Regions from separate parts of the Chryseobacterium hilariae genome, predicted to be linked through region 3. Evidence: riboswitches for the same ligand, from Rfam matches in the RefSeq annotation. Region 3 holds a riboswitch; each other region holds the start of a gene.
The links. A riboswitch is a leader RNA that binds a small molecule or an ion and turns the genes downstream of it on or off. The one in region 3 is predicted to bind S-adenosylmethionine.

Region 1 (4,292 bases), on a different contig from region 3:
AGAGCTTTGAAGTATCTATGTTTAAAACCGGTCAGGCTCCTTACAACTGGCAGGTGACCAACTTTCAAAGACCTGCTAAGGAAAATCTTATGGTGTATGAATTACTGCTGAGAGATTTCACGCAGGAAAAAAACTGGCAGTCGTTAATCAACAAAATAACTTATTTAAAGAACTTAAATATCAATGCTATAGAGCTTCTTCCTATTATGGAATTTGAGGGGAATCTTTCATGGGGATACAATACTTCTTTCCATTATGCATTGGACAAAGCTTACGGAACCCCTGAAAAATTCAAAGAATTTGTTGACCTGTGCCACCAGAATGGAATTGCCGTTATTTTAGATATTGCATTTAATCATGCAACAGGACGATCACCTTTAGCGAGATTGTGGAATATTGATCCGGATGGAGACGGTTTCGGAGATATAGCAGCCAATAATCCCTATTTCAATCAAGTTCCGAAGCATTCTTATAATGTGTTTAATGATTTTAATCACTCAAGTCCTTCAACGCAGTATTATGTTGAAAGAAGTCTTCAGCAATGGCTGACTGAATATAAAATTGATGGATTCCGTTGGGATCTAACGAAGGGATTTACCCAAAACTGCTCTGAAAATGATGAAGCCTGTACCAATGCTTACCAACAGGACAGAGTGGATATTATGAAAAATTATGCTAATAAACAGTGGGCTATAGATCCGAATTCCTATATGATATTCGAACATTTGGGAACAGATGCTGAAGAACAGCAGTGGGCAAACTACAGAATTGCCGAAGGAAAAGGGGTGATGCTTTGGAATAAGCAGACTGAGCCTTACAACCAAAATACTATGGGTTACAAAGAAAACAGTAACTATGACAGAATGAATTACAGCCTTCACGGCTTTACCAATATGCATGCTGTAGGTTATGGGGAAAGCCATGATGAAGAAAGGTTAATGTTTAAAAACCTTGCTTATGGAGCCGTAAATGGAAGTTATAATGTGAAAAACTTAAATACAGCATTAGAAAGAATGAAAACGTTTGGAGCTACATTCTTCACTATTCCCGGCCCGAAAATGATCTGGCAGTTTGGTGAACTGGGCTATGAATTCAGCATCAATCGATGTGCAGACGGTACAATCAGCAGCGGATGCCGTACAGATGAAAAACCTGTTGCCTTTACTTTAGGATATGATACCAATGCCAACAGAAAAGCGGTGTATGATACCTGGGCTAAAATTATCAATATCAGAAATACCTATCCGGTTTTCAAATCAAAAACATATACTGTAGAATCCAACAACCTTACCAACGATCCTGAAGGTTTGATCACCAGAATTTATGTGTATGACAATGCAATAGCCGGAATGAAGAATGTGGTAGTTTTGGCAAACTATACCACTGCAGCTCAAAATGTTGTTCCTTACTTCCCTTACACGGGACAGTGGCAAAACCTGATGGATAACTCTGTTTATAATATTGCTTCTACAACAGCTCCTATTACCTTGCAGCCTGGAGAGTTCAGAATTTTCGGTAATTATGCAGGTGCATTATCAACATCTGATGTGAATGCAGCGAATAAACTCTCACTTCAGATTGCAGATAATCCTGTGAAAAACGGTGTGGCAAAATTAGTATATCACAAAGCTAAAAACGGAGAGATCATTATTTTTGACATGAGCAGTAAAAAAATGGATTCCATTAAATTGAATACCGAAAACGGAACGTATGAATTGAAGGCCAATTATCCGCCGGGCACCTATTTGGTTCACCTGCGGTCTGAAACAGGCACTGCCATTCAAAAGATGATTATTAAATAACAAAAGAGGGACGATAAACATCGTCCCTCCTTTTTATAAAACACTACAGAATATATAAATCTAATTTTTGCCAATTAAAAATATTAGTCTACTTTTGCAGTAGATTTATCAAGAAAGGTGGAGGGATTTGGCCCTATGAAACCTTAGCAACCTGCACGACTCTAAAAAGTGTAAAGGTGCTAATTCCAACCCAGTTTGGGGAAGATGAGAAAAGTCAATATTCTGACAGCAATTCCATTTCTTGAAATCTTTTATGTCTGCGGATGAGGTCCGTAGAGCTATTGAATCATTAATTTACGAGGACAAAGATGAAAAAATTAAGCCTGTCGGTTATACTCCTGGGAGCTGTTTTGGTGAACGCACAAGAGCAGGGAAAAGAAAGTCAGATCGAAGATGTAATTATCGTAGGAAACAGAAATGCTAAAAGAACAAAACTGGAAACACCGGTTCCTGTAGACATTATCAATATAGAAAAGCTGCAGAAATCTGCTCCTCAAACGACAGTCCAGGATCTGCTGAATTATGTGATTCCGTCATTTAATTCTGTAAGACAGTCGGCATCCGACGGGACAGAACATATTGATCCCGTAACCTTAAGAGGCATGGGGCCGGATCAGGTTTTAGTGCTCATCAACGGGAAAAGAAGGCACACCACTTCATTGGTCAACTATCAGAATACCGTTGGAAATGGATCTGTAGGAACAGATCTCAGTACAATTCCGGTAATTGCTATCGACAGAATAGAGGTTCTGAGAGACGGTGCCGCCGCACAATATGGTTCTGATGCCATTGCAGGAGTAGTCAATATTATTCTTAAAAAAGATATCGGAGCGACAGCTTCAGCATCCTATGGAATCAGCGGGAGAAATGACGGTGAAACCTATCAGGCCGGAATCAATTACGGATCTTCTCTTGGGAAAAAGGAAAGTTATATAAACCTTTCATTGCAACTGAGCCACAGAGGAAAGACCACAAGAACCCAAAATCATGACCTGGACATTTTCGGAGATAATTTTGCCTATGAATTTGCTAATGATCCTATCGCGGCCAGAGCTGCAGATGATCAAATTATTAGAGAAAGAGGTCTCACCAGGGATGATTTTAATTTTCAGATCGGAGATGCACAGATCAGGCAGGCGCAACTGTTTTTTAATTCCGAATATCCTTTAAGTGAAAGCTTTAAGCTGTATTCTTTCGGAGGTTTCAGCATTAAAGAAGGAAAAGGCTTCGGTTTCAGAAGACTGCCCGGTGAAAAAGATAATGTGGTTTCCTCTATCTACCCGAATGGGTTTCAGGCCTCTTTGAACTCACAGGTTTACGACTTTTCTTATGCTGTAGGAGCGAAATATAATGTTAACAACTGGTTGTTTGATGTAAGCAATACCTTCGGAAGCAACACTTTCAATTATAACGTAGACAATACCAATAATGCATCTTTAGGGGCGAAATCTCCAACGAGCTTTTACGCAGGAGCGCACAATTTTCTTCAGAATACAGTGAATCTTGATGTTTCTAAAAAATTGGATCAGTTTAATATTGCATTTGGAGGAGAGTTCCGCTTTGAACAGTACGAGATCAAAGCTGGAGATGAAACTTCCTACACCCGATATGATATCAATGGAAACCCTGCGGTTCCCGGATCTACAGTGGAAGGGAATGGCGGCTCACAATCATTTATCGGTTTTTCTCCGGACAATGCTTTAAAGAAATCCAGGCATTCAACAGCCATATATGCTGATGTTTCTTATGATATCGCTAAAAAATTGAACATAGATCTGGCAGGAAGATTTGAAAATTATTCAGATTTTGGAAATACGCTGAATGGAAAACTAGCCATGAGATATGAATTTATAAAAGATTATGCAATACGGGCATCAGTAGGAACTGGCTTCAGGGCTCCATCGCTTCAGCAGCAGTATTTTAATAATTCCTATGCCGATATCTCCACTTCAGGAACAGGAATTGTCACCAAAGGAATTTTCAGGAATGACAGTGATGCAGCCAGAGCGCTTGGATTTGATAAACTAAAGCAGGAAACTTCAGTCAATGCCAGTGCCGGATTTACCCTGAAGCCGGCTAACAGACTGTTTATAACAGTTGATGGGTATTGGATCAGGGTAAAAGACAGAATTGTGATCACCAGCAATATCGAAGATCCGAGACTGGCCCAGTATGACGTAGAAAGCGGAAGATTTTTCGCTAATGCAGTAGACACAGAAACAAAAGGAGTAGATGTTGTTATCACTTATGATTGGAAACTGGGCGGAGGAAATTTAAATATTAATCTGGCAGGAAATTATACAGAAACCAAGATCACAGATTTCCATTTTCCTGAAAACTTAGTGCCTTCCCAGGATGAATTCTTCGGGCCGGACCAGATCAATATCATTGAAACCCTTTCTCCTAAGACAAAAGCTTCCTTAGGATTGAATTATGCAATTGGAAAATTCAATTTCATGGTGAGAAATACGTATTTTGGTCAGGTCATTC
Region 2 (4,292 bases), 130 kb from region 3:
CTTTTCTTTGGTCTTTCCGGAACTGGAAAAACAACTTTATCTGCAGATCCTAAGAGATTCCTGATCGGTGACGACGAGCACGGTTGGGATAACAATGGTGTATTCAACTATGAAGGAGGATGCTATGCTAAAGTAATTGACCTTTCAGCAGAAAAAGAACCGGATATTTTCAGAGCGATCAAAAGAGATGCGCTTCTTGAAAATGTAGTGGTAAACAACGGAATCGCTGATTATACCGACGGTTCTATCACTGAAAATACAAGAGTATCTTACCCAATTTACCATATCAATAAGATTGTTCTTCCTTCTAAAGCAGGACATGCTAAGAAGATTGTTTACCTTTCTGCAGATGCATTCGGAGTATTGCCTCCTGTTTCTATTTTAGATGAAAACCAGGCACAATACCACTTCCTTTGCGGGTATACTTCCAAATTAGCTGGTACAGAAAGAGGAATTACTGAACCGGAACCATCTTTCTCTCCTGCATTTGGAGAAGCGTTTCTTACTCTTCACCCGACAATGTATTCTAAAACATTGATTGGTAAAATGAAGGAGCATGGAGCGAAAGCCTATTTAGTAAATACTGGATGGAACGGAACAGGAAAAAGAATCTCTCTGAAAGATACAAGAGCGATCATTGATGCAATCATTGACGGTTCTATTGAAAATGCTCCTAAAACCAGAGTTCCAATCATAAACCTTGAAATTCCTACAGAGCTTCCGAATGTTTCTGAAGGAATCTTGGATCCAAGAGAAACATATAGCAATGCTTCAGAATGGGAAGAAAAAGCAAGAGATCTTGCTGCAAGATATATTAAAAACTTTGAGCAGTACTGCGATACTGAAGAAGGAAGGAAATTAATTGCTTCCGGACCTCAGCTTCAGCAGCAGACTATCTAATACAATAAAAGCCTCATCATCGATGAGGCTTTTTATTTATATATTAAAATTATCTCAATTTTCTGAGAACGATATTATTGCCAGTCATAAAACGAAACATTTAGTCTTAGAAATGCTTAGTGGAATCGAAGCATTTTAAAGTACCAGGTCCTTATTAGCTTACTGTTTTCAAGCTTAAAATCCCCAACTTGTACCCATCCATTCCAAAGCCTGATAATACTGCATCTGTATTGGCTGCTGTTACAGACTTCTGACGGAATTCCTCTCTTTTGTAAATATTACTGATATGGACCTCTATTTTCGGTTTTCTGATATTTTTCAGACAATCCGAGATGGCATACGAATAATGAGTATAGGCTCCGGGATTAATTACCAAAGCATCAAAGTCATCTTCCTGTAACCTGTTGATAATCTCTCCTTCAATGTTGGACTGATAATAGCTTAATTCATGAGATGGAAATTCAGTTTTTAATTTTTCCAAATACTCCTCCATGGATATGCTTCCGTAGATCTCAGGTTCTCTTGTGCCCAAAAGATTCAGATTGGGACCATTTACAATTAAAACTTTCATTCTATAAATTTAAATAGTTTAGTTCTATTTTCGAACCTTTTTTTTCAGTTTTAGGTAAATTGCATTATCTATAATGATATTTATCATGTTTGGCTATTTCGTAATTCTGTAACTGTTTGCTACAGCGAGCATTGATTAAGTTTTTAAGTTAATTTTTGAAAATATTTCATAATAAATTTTAAAGTCTACTTGTTTTGTAGACTAATTGTTTTTAGATTTGTAAACATATTTCGATCGGCTTATAAAGAAAGATGGAGGGAACTGACCCTGTGAAATCTTAACAACCTGCCCCGAGCAAGGTGTTACATTCAGCCTTTAAAGGAAAAATAAGCATTTGGTTAATCGTATTTATCGATGCCCTTTGCTGTCTTTTCTGCAAAGGGCAAATTTTTAATATGTGATAAATAAAATTGATTATGATTAGTAAAAATTTAATTAACTCTAAAATTTGGATTCCTCCGGTTGCCGTATTTTTCTTAGGAATCTTCAGTGTCAATGCACAAGAAGTAAAGCCGAAAAAAGATACGATTAACGAAAAGGAAATAGATGAAGTGGTTGTCATTGCTTATGGTAAAGCAAAAAGAACAAGCTATACAGGTTCAGTGGCCACAATCTCCAGCGATAAGATCAATAACAGACCGGTTACCAATATTACAAAAGCTCTGGAAGGCCAGGTTCCCGGTGTTCAGGCTGTAAGTGCTTCCGGACAACCCGGTTCAACGGCTTCTGTAAGAATAAGGGGAGTAGGTTCTATCAGTGCTTCCAGTGATCCTCTTTATGTGGTAGATGGGATTCCTTTTGACGGAAATATCAACTCCATCAGCCCGAATGATATAGAATCCATCAGTGTTCTGAAAGATGCTACGGCAAGTTCATTATACGGTTCAAGAGGAGCTAACGGGATTATCATCATTACAACGAAATCCGGTAAGAAGGGAGAATCAAGAATCAATTTTAATATCAGTCAGGGATTTTCCAGCAGAGCGGTAAAAGATTATAAGCAGGTAAGTACAGATGAATATTTCCAGCTGTATTGGGAAGCGTTGAGAAACGGATACAAATCCGGACAGATATCTTCCCAGCAGGCCGGGCAAATGGCAAGTAATAATCTTGTGAATGCTCTGGGGATAAATCCTTACGGAACCGGATTTCCAAATCCTGTGGGAGCAGACGGAAAGCTTCTCCCTGGAGCAAAAGCATTATGGAATGATGATTGGCGGGATATTCTTCAAAGAACAGCTTCCAGAAGTCAGGTTGATTTTGATATCAGCGGAGGCAGCGAAAAAAGTAATTATTTCTTTTCATTAGGATATCTTGATGACAAAGGGATTGCTATAGAGTCCGGCTTTCAAAAATTTGCAACCAGGCTAAAAATTAATTCAGAAGTAAAGAAATGGCTGAATGCAGGAGTTAATTTAAGTTATACAAACAGTATCCAGAATGCCCCGCCGTCTTCAGATTCCAGAACCGACAATATCATCAATGCAGCAAGAGTTATTCCGTCTTTCTATCCGTATTATGAAAGAAATGCAGATGGAAGCTATGTGCTGGATGCGGGAGGAAATAGAATTTATGATTTCGGGAAATACAGGCCCACAAGTGCATTACAGAATCAAAATGCAGCGGCAACGCTTCCTTTAGATAAAAATGAAAATAAAGAAGACAATTTCTCGGGAAAAGGATTTTTAGATTTTACTTTCCTTCCGGAACTGAAATTTAAAACCAGCTTTTCAGTTGATCTCGTGAATTATAACGGTCATTATTATTCAAATCCACTTGTTGGAGAGGGGAGTGAGATCGGAGGCTCTGTAACGAGATCAAACAGCAGAACGCTTTCCTATACCACAAGTAATATTCTGACTTTTGATAAGAAGTTCGGGAAACATCACCTTAATGTGTTGGGAGGGCAGGAATTTTATAAATATGATTATCAGACGATATCCGGTTCCAGAAGCCAGTTTTCTCTTCCTTACTATTACGAGCCTGATGCAGCTGCTTTGTTGGGAAGCTTCAGTGGAAACAGGGATAAATTTTCTTTATTGAGTTTCCTGGGAAGAGCGGAGTATGATTTCAACAATACTTACTTTTTATCAGTATCTGGAAGGGCGGACGGCTCTTCAAGGTTCTTTGCAGATAACCGATGGGGAAAATTCTGGTCAGTTGGAGGTTCATGGAAAGTTTCAAATGAAGATTTCATTAAAAATTTAAATGTCTTTAATCAGCTAACATTACGTGCAAGTTATGGTGGTCAGGGAAATGATAAATTAAGGAGGCCTAATGGATCTTCACTATACTATGCTTATCAGGAATTATATAAATTTTATAATAATCTTGGCGAGCCGGGAACTGTACTTGAAAAAGTACAGACCAATGATGTAAAATGGGAAACCAATCTTAATTTAAATGTAGGCCTTGAGTTTGCCATTCTTAATAACAGGGTGAAAGGTAACGTAGAATATTTTAAACGAAAAAGCCAGGATCTTCTGTTTAATATGCCGGTTGCGCCATCCCTTGGGATCAGTGATTTCCCGTTTAATGTCGGAACAATACAGAATACAGGTTTTGAGTTTTCATTGTTCACAACGCCAATCAAAAATGATAATTTCCAGTGGAATGTGGATGTGAACCTGAGTACTTTGAGCAATAAGATTACAAAGCTTCCTAAAGGGTCTGTAATTACCGGAACAAAGCGTCTGGAAGTGGGCGGTTCGATCTATGATTTCTTTATTCCTGAATGGATGGGCGTTGATCCTTCCAATGGAAAGCCTTTGTGGAGATATATCTACCAGGATGCGAACGGAAATACAGTGGACGGAACAAC
Region 3 (4,292 bases):
CGTATATCTTAGTTTACGGTATTCTTCTATGGGTAGTGTATTAAAAATTTTATTGGATGAAACCAGATCAAAACCGTTTTCCGCCAGCGCATGGTAATTTTTCACAAAATCTTTGCTTGCTGTATTGTCTACTACAATCAGGTTTTCCAGCTGATTTTCTTTTGAAAAGTTGATTAATTCATCAACATTTGATGGGTGCTCTGCTGTTAAGACCTCATCATTCCAGTCTGCATTGAAGCCTTTTTTATTGAAAGCTATTTTTCTTGAATTGGCTACTGCAACTACTTTAAGGTCTATCTTTTTACGTCTTCTTATTTCTTCAGACGACTGTAAAACCTGCTCTATTAATGTTTTCCCGACGTTACCGTGGCCAATGATTGCGAGGTGAACGGTTTTAGGCTTTTTGAAGATTTCGGATTCAATGATATTCTTCGTTTTTTCGTCCTGGGAAGAAGTAACCACAATATTAACTCTGTTTTCTCCTGCAACCTGGTTGAGAAGAAGTGGGAAAACATTGTTTCTGGCCAGCTCTGCAAGGACTTTATTGAAATCTTCAGCTACAAACCCAAGTACGGAAACATTATTGATGCTGTAAATCTGTGAAACCTTTCCTGATTTTCTTTCCGGTTCAAATTCATCGATCAGGCAGGTCACTGCTTTTTCAGCATCGGCTTCATTGACCAGAATAGATATTCCGTTTTCAATAGCCTGTTGGGAGATCACTCCTACACTGATGCGCGCCAAAGTAAGCGCTTTAAAAATTCTTCCATCGATGCCGATCTCGCCCAGGAAATCTTCTCCTTCAAATTTGATGATTGATCTGTTTTTTAAAAACTTTATCTCGTTAGCATTTCTCATTCTACAAAATATTTTTTATGATAGTATTTAATTGTTCGTATTCCATTAGGAAGGCATCATGCCCGTGAATTGACTGTATTTCATGATAGAAAACTTTTTGATTTTTCTCTTTCAGCTGTTCAAAGCACATTTGGATTTCTGAGGCAGGAAAAAATAAATCTGTGTCTACAGCGATAAGGTGCATTCGGGCACTGATCTTTTCCAGCTGTTCTTCTTCGGTGTTGATGTTCATCAGCAGATGGTTCATCAGCTTATAAGACTTCAAACTAAACCTTTCGTTTAATGAATTTCCATGATAAACAAGCCAGTCTTCTGATTCTAATCTTTGATTTTTCTGATCGTATCTATTCTGAAATCTGTCATTTAAGGATTGAGGTGTTCTGTAACACAGCATCGCATGGATTCTTGCTTTTTGCAGGGGTTCATCATTTCCGTTCAGCAGAAATTTCTGAACCAGGCACTGTGCGTGAAGCCAGTCATGAGTTTTAAAATCGCAGGCAATAGGAATAAAAATCTCCGTCAGCTGTGGCTGTTTGGTAAGCATTTCCCACGCAATCCCTCCTCCGAGAGAACCTCCAATAATGGCGTAAAGATTTTTGATATGTAAAGCTTCAAGCCCTTTCAGAAATATTTCAGCAATATCTGATGGCGTGAAGTCTTCGTATTCGTCAATTAAAAAATGATCATATCCGTTTCCGGGAATATTGAAACACAGAACCGTGTATTTATTCGTATCAATAACCTGATTTTCACCGATCAGCCATTTCCACCATCCTTTTTCTCCGGAAACATTTGAATTTCCGGTTAAGGCATGGTTTATCAATATAACAGGTGCTGTAAACAGGTCTTTCCCGAAGATCTGATAAGTCAACGGGATATTGTATTCCTTTTGGGAATGGGTACGATACGAAAGATTAATATAGTTTAGTTCTGTTTTCAATTCTATTATTTTAATACAATTGAAAATGCCACAGGAATGGCTGAAAAGAACTTCAGTAAGTTATCTGTCCAAAATAAATTGGTAGAACGTAGCACCTTCTCTGCTTGCACAAAGGGTTGCTAAGGTTTCATAGGGTCTAATCCCTCAACCTTTCTTGATAACATTTTCAATATTTGAATGAACGCTCTGCAAAGATAAGTCTTTTCTTTTAAAATTAAAAAGAAAAAATATTTAATATTAAAAAACTCTGTAATAATAAGCGTTTCAGGGCTATATTAATAATTCTTCAGATGGAAGGAATTGGAATTATTTTTCAAAAAAACTAACTTCGTATTGAAAAAGTGATGAAATATGACTGTTGAAAAAGAAAGATTACAAGATGCTAAGTGGAAAAACTGGGGTCCTTATGTAAGCAACCGGCAATGGGGAAATGTACGTGAAGACTACAGCCCGAACGGAAATGCATGGCATTACGCGAACCATAATAATGCAGAAAGCTACGCCTACCGGTGGGGCGAAGAAGGCATCGCGGGAATCTCTGATGTGAAACAGCTTTTCTGTTTTGCATTTTCCTTCTGGAATAAAAAAGATAAAATTGTAAAAGAACGTTTTTTTGGGTTAAGCAATCCTCAGGGTAACCACGGCGAGGATATCAAAGAAATTTTTTATTATTTAGATAATACACCTACTCACAGCTATATGAAAATGGTGTATAAATATCCTATCAATCCGTTTCCTTATGATGACCTTGTTGCCGAAAACGGCAGACGAAGCAAAAAGGAACCTGAATATGAGATATTTGATACCGGAATTTTTAATAACGATGAATATTTTGATATTTTTATTGAATACTGTAAAGCGGATCATAATGATATTCTTGCAAGGGTAACCATTCATAACCGAAGCAATCAAGATGCTCCCATCGTTATAGCTCCGACTGCCTGGTTTCGAAATAACTGGAAATGGGGCTACAATACATATAAGGGGCAAATGAATGCTTCTTATGACGGTTGCATTGATATTAACCATGACAGCATTTCGATTAAAAAGTTTTATTCAAGAAATCTGGCTGCGAAAAGTGCTTTTTGTGAAAATGAAACGAATACTCCCAAATTATATGGAGCCCCTTATCCGGGAAACACCTATTTTAAAGACGGAATAAATGATCATATCATCTATGGAAGCAATACGGTAAATCCGGAAAAAAGAGGCACCAAAGCATCTTTTATCATTGATGAAATGATTGGTGCAGGACAATCCAAAACTTTTGATTTCAGATTGTGCCCTGATGAAACGGATGAACCTTTCGATAGGTTCGACGAAATTTTCAGCACAAGAACTGCCGAAGCAGATGAGTTCTACAATGAAATCCAGACTGAAACAATACACGAGGACGAAAGAAATGTTCAGCGACAGGCTTTTGCGGGACTTCTCTGGAATAAGCAGTTCTATCACTATAATGTAGGAAAATGGCTGAAAGGCGATCCGAACTACGAAGCTCCCAGAAATTTCAATGAGTATGTAAGAAATACGGAATGGAACCATCTTCACAATAAAGATATCATTTCTATGCCTGATAAATGGGAGTATCCGTGGTATGCAACCTGGGACCTGGCGTTTCACTGCGTTCCTTTTTCCATTATTGACGGTGAATTTGCAAAAGGACAGCTTCTACTTTTAACAAAGGAATGGTATATGCATCCGAACGGCCAGCTTCCTGCTTATGAATGGAACCTGAGCGACGTAAATCCACCGGTACACGCATGGTCCTGCTTCCGGGTTTTTAAGATTGATGAAAAACAAAATGGTAAGCCTGACCTTTTATTCCTTGAAAAAGTTTTCCAGAAACTTCTCCTGAATTTTACATGGTGGGTGAACCGAAAGGATAAAAGCGGAAACAATATTTTTGGAGGAGGTTTCCTTGGTCTGGATAATATTGGTGCTTTTGACCGTAATATGGAACTGAAGGATGGGCAACATCTTGAACAGGCAGATGGAACAAGCTGGATGGCGATGTATGCTCTTAATATGATGCGGATTGCCATGGAACTTGCACAGTATTACCAGGTTTATGAAGATATGGCCATCAAGTTTTTTGAACATTATTTGTATATCGCTGAAGCTATGGAAAATCTGGGTGACGGTAAGGAAGGCTTATGGAATGAAGAGGATGGATTCTTCTATGATGTGCTACAGCTTGGTAACGGGGACAGTGTTTCATTGAAATTAAGAAGTATTGTAGGACTGATCCCGATGTTTGCCGTGGAAATTGTAGACCATAAATTACTGGAAAAAATGCCTAATTTCCAGGCAAGAATGGACTGGGTATTAAAAAACAAGCCGGAGCTTACGAAGCTGGTTTCCCACTGGGACGAGGAAGGACAGGGAAGAAAGCATCTGATGAGTATATTACGTAAGAACAGGCTGACAAAGGTTTTGAAAAGAATGCTTGATGAAAACGAATTTTTAAGTTCTTACGGAATCCGTGCCATGT

Region 1: it holds a riboswitch for S-adenosylmethionine, as region 3 does, so the genes downstream of both, ACMGDK_RS13285 (TonB-dependent receptor plug domain-containing protein) here and ACMGDK_RS07445 (alpha/beta fold hydrolase) in region 3, are expected to answer to the same signal.
Region 2: it holds a riboswitch for S-adenosylmethionine, as region 3 does, so the genes downstream of both, ACMGDK_RS08100 (SusC/RagA family TonB-linked outer membrane protein) here and ACMGDK_RS07445 (alpha/beta fold hydrolase) in region 3, are expected to answer to the same signal.

Annotation. Positions count from the first base shown of each region.
Region 1 is NZ_JBLFFJ010000004.1:166,426-170,717, reverse strand. Features, by position in the region: gene ACMGDK_RS13290 (alpha-amylase family glycosyl hydrolase) at 1-1,802, shown strand, start outside; SAM riboswitch class I at 1,905-2,013, shown strand; gene ACMGDK_RS13285 (TonB-dependent receptor plug domain-containing protein) at 2,111-4,292, shown strand, end outside.
Region 2 is NZ_JBLFFJ010000002.1:276,647-280,938, reverse strand. Features, by position in the region: gene pckA (phosphoenolpyruvate carboxykinase (ATP)) at 1-900, shown strand, start outside; gene ACMGDK_RS08105 (type II 3-dehydroquinate dehydratase) at 1,055-1,471, opposite strand; SAM riboswitch class I at 1,708-1,804, shown strand; gene ACMGDK_RS08100 (SusC/RagA family TonB-linked outer membrane protein) at 1,888-4,292, shown strand, end outside.
Region 3 is NZ_JBLFFJ010000002.1:143,337-147,628, forward strand. Features, by position in the region: gene ACMGDK_RS07440 (ACT domain-containing protein) at 1-858, opposite strand, end outside; gene ACMGDK_RS07445 (alpha/beta fold hydrolase) at 860-1,798, opposite strand; SAM riboswitch class I at 1,856-1,962, opposite strand; gene ACMGDK_RS07450 (MGH1-like glycoside hydrolase domain-containing protein) at 2,150-4,292, shown strand, end outside.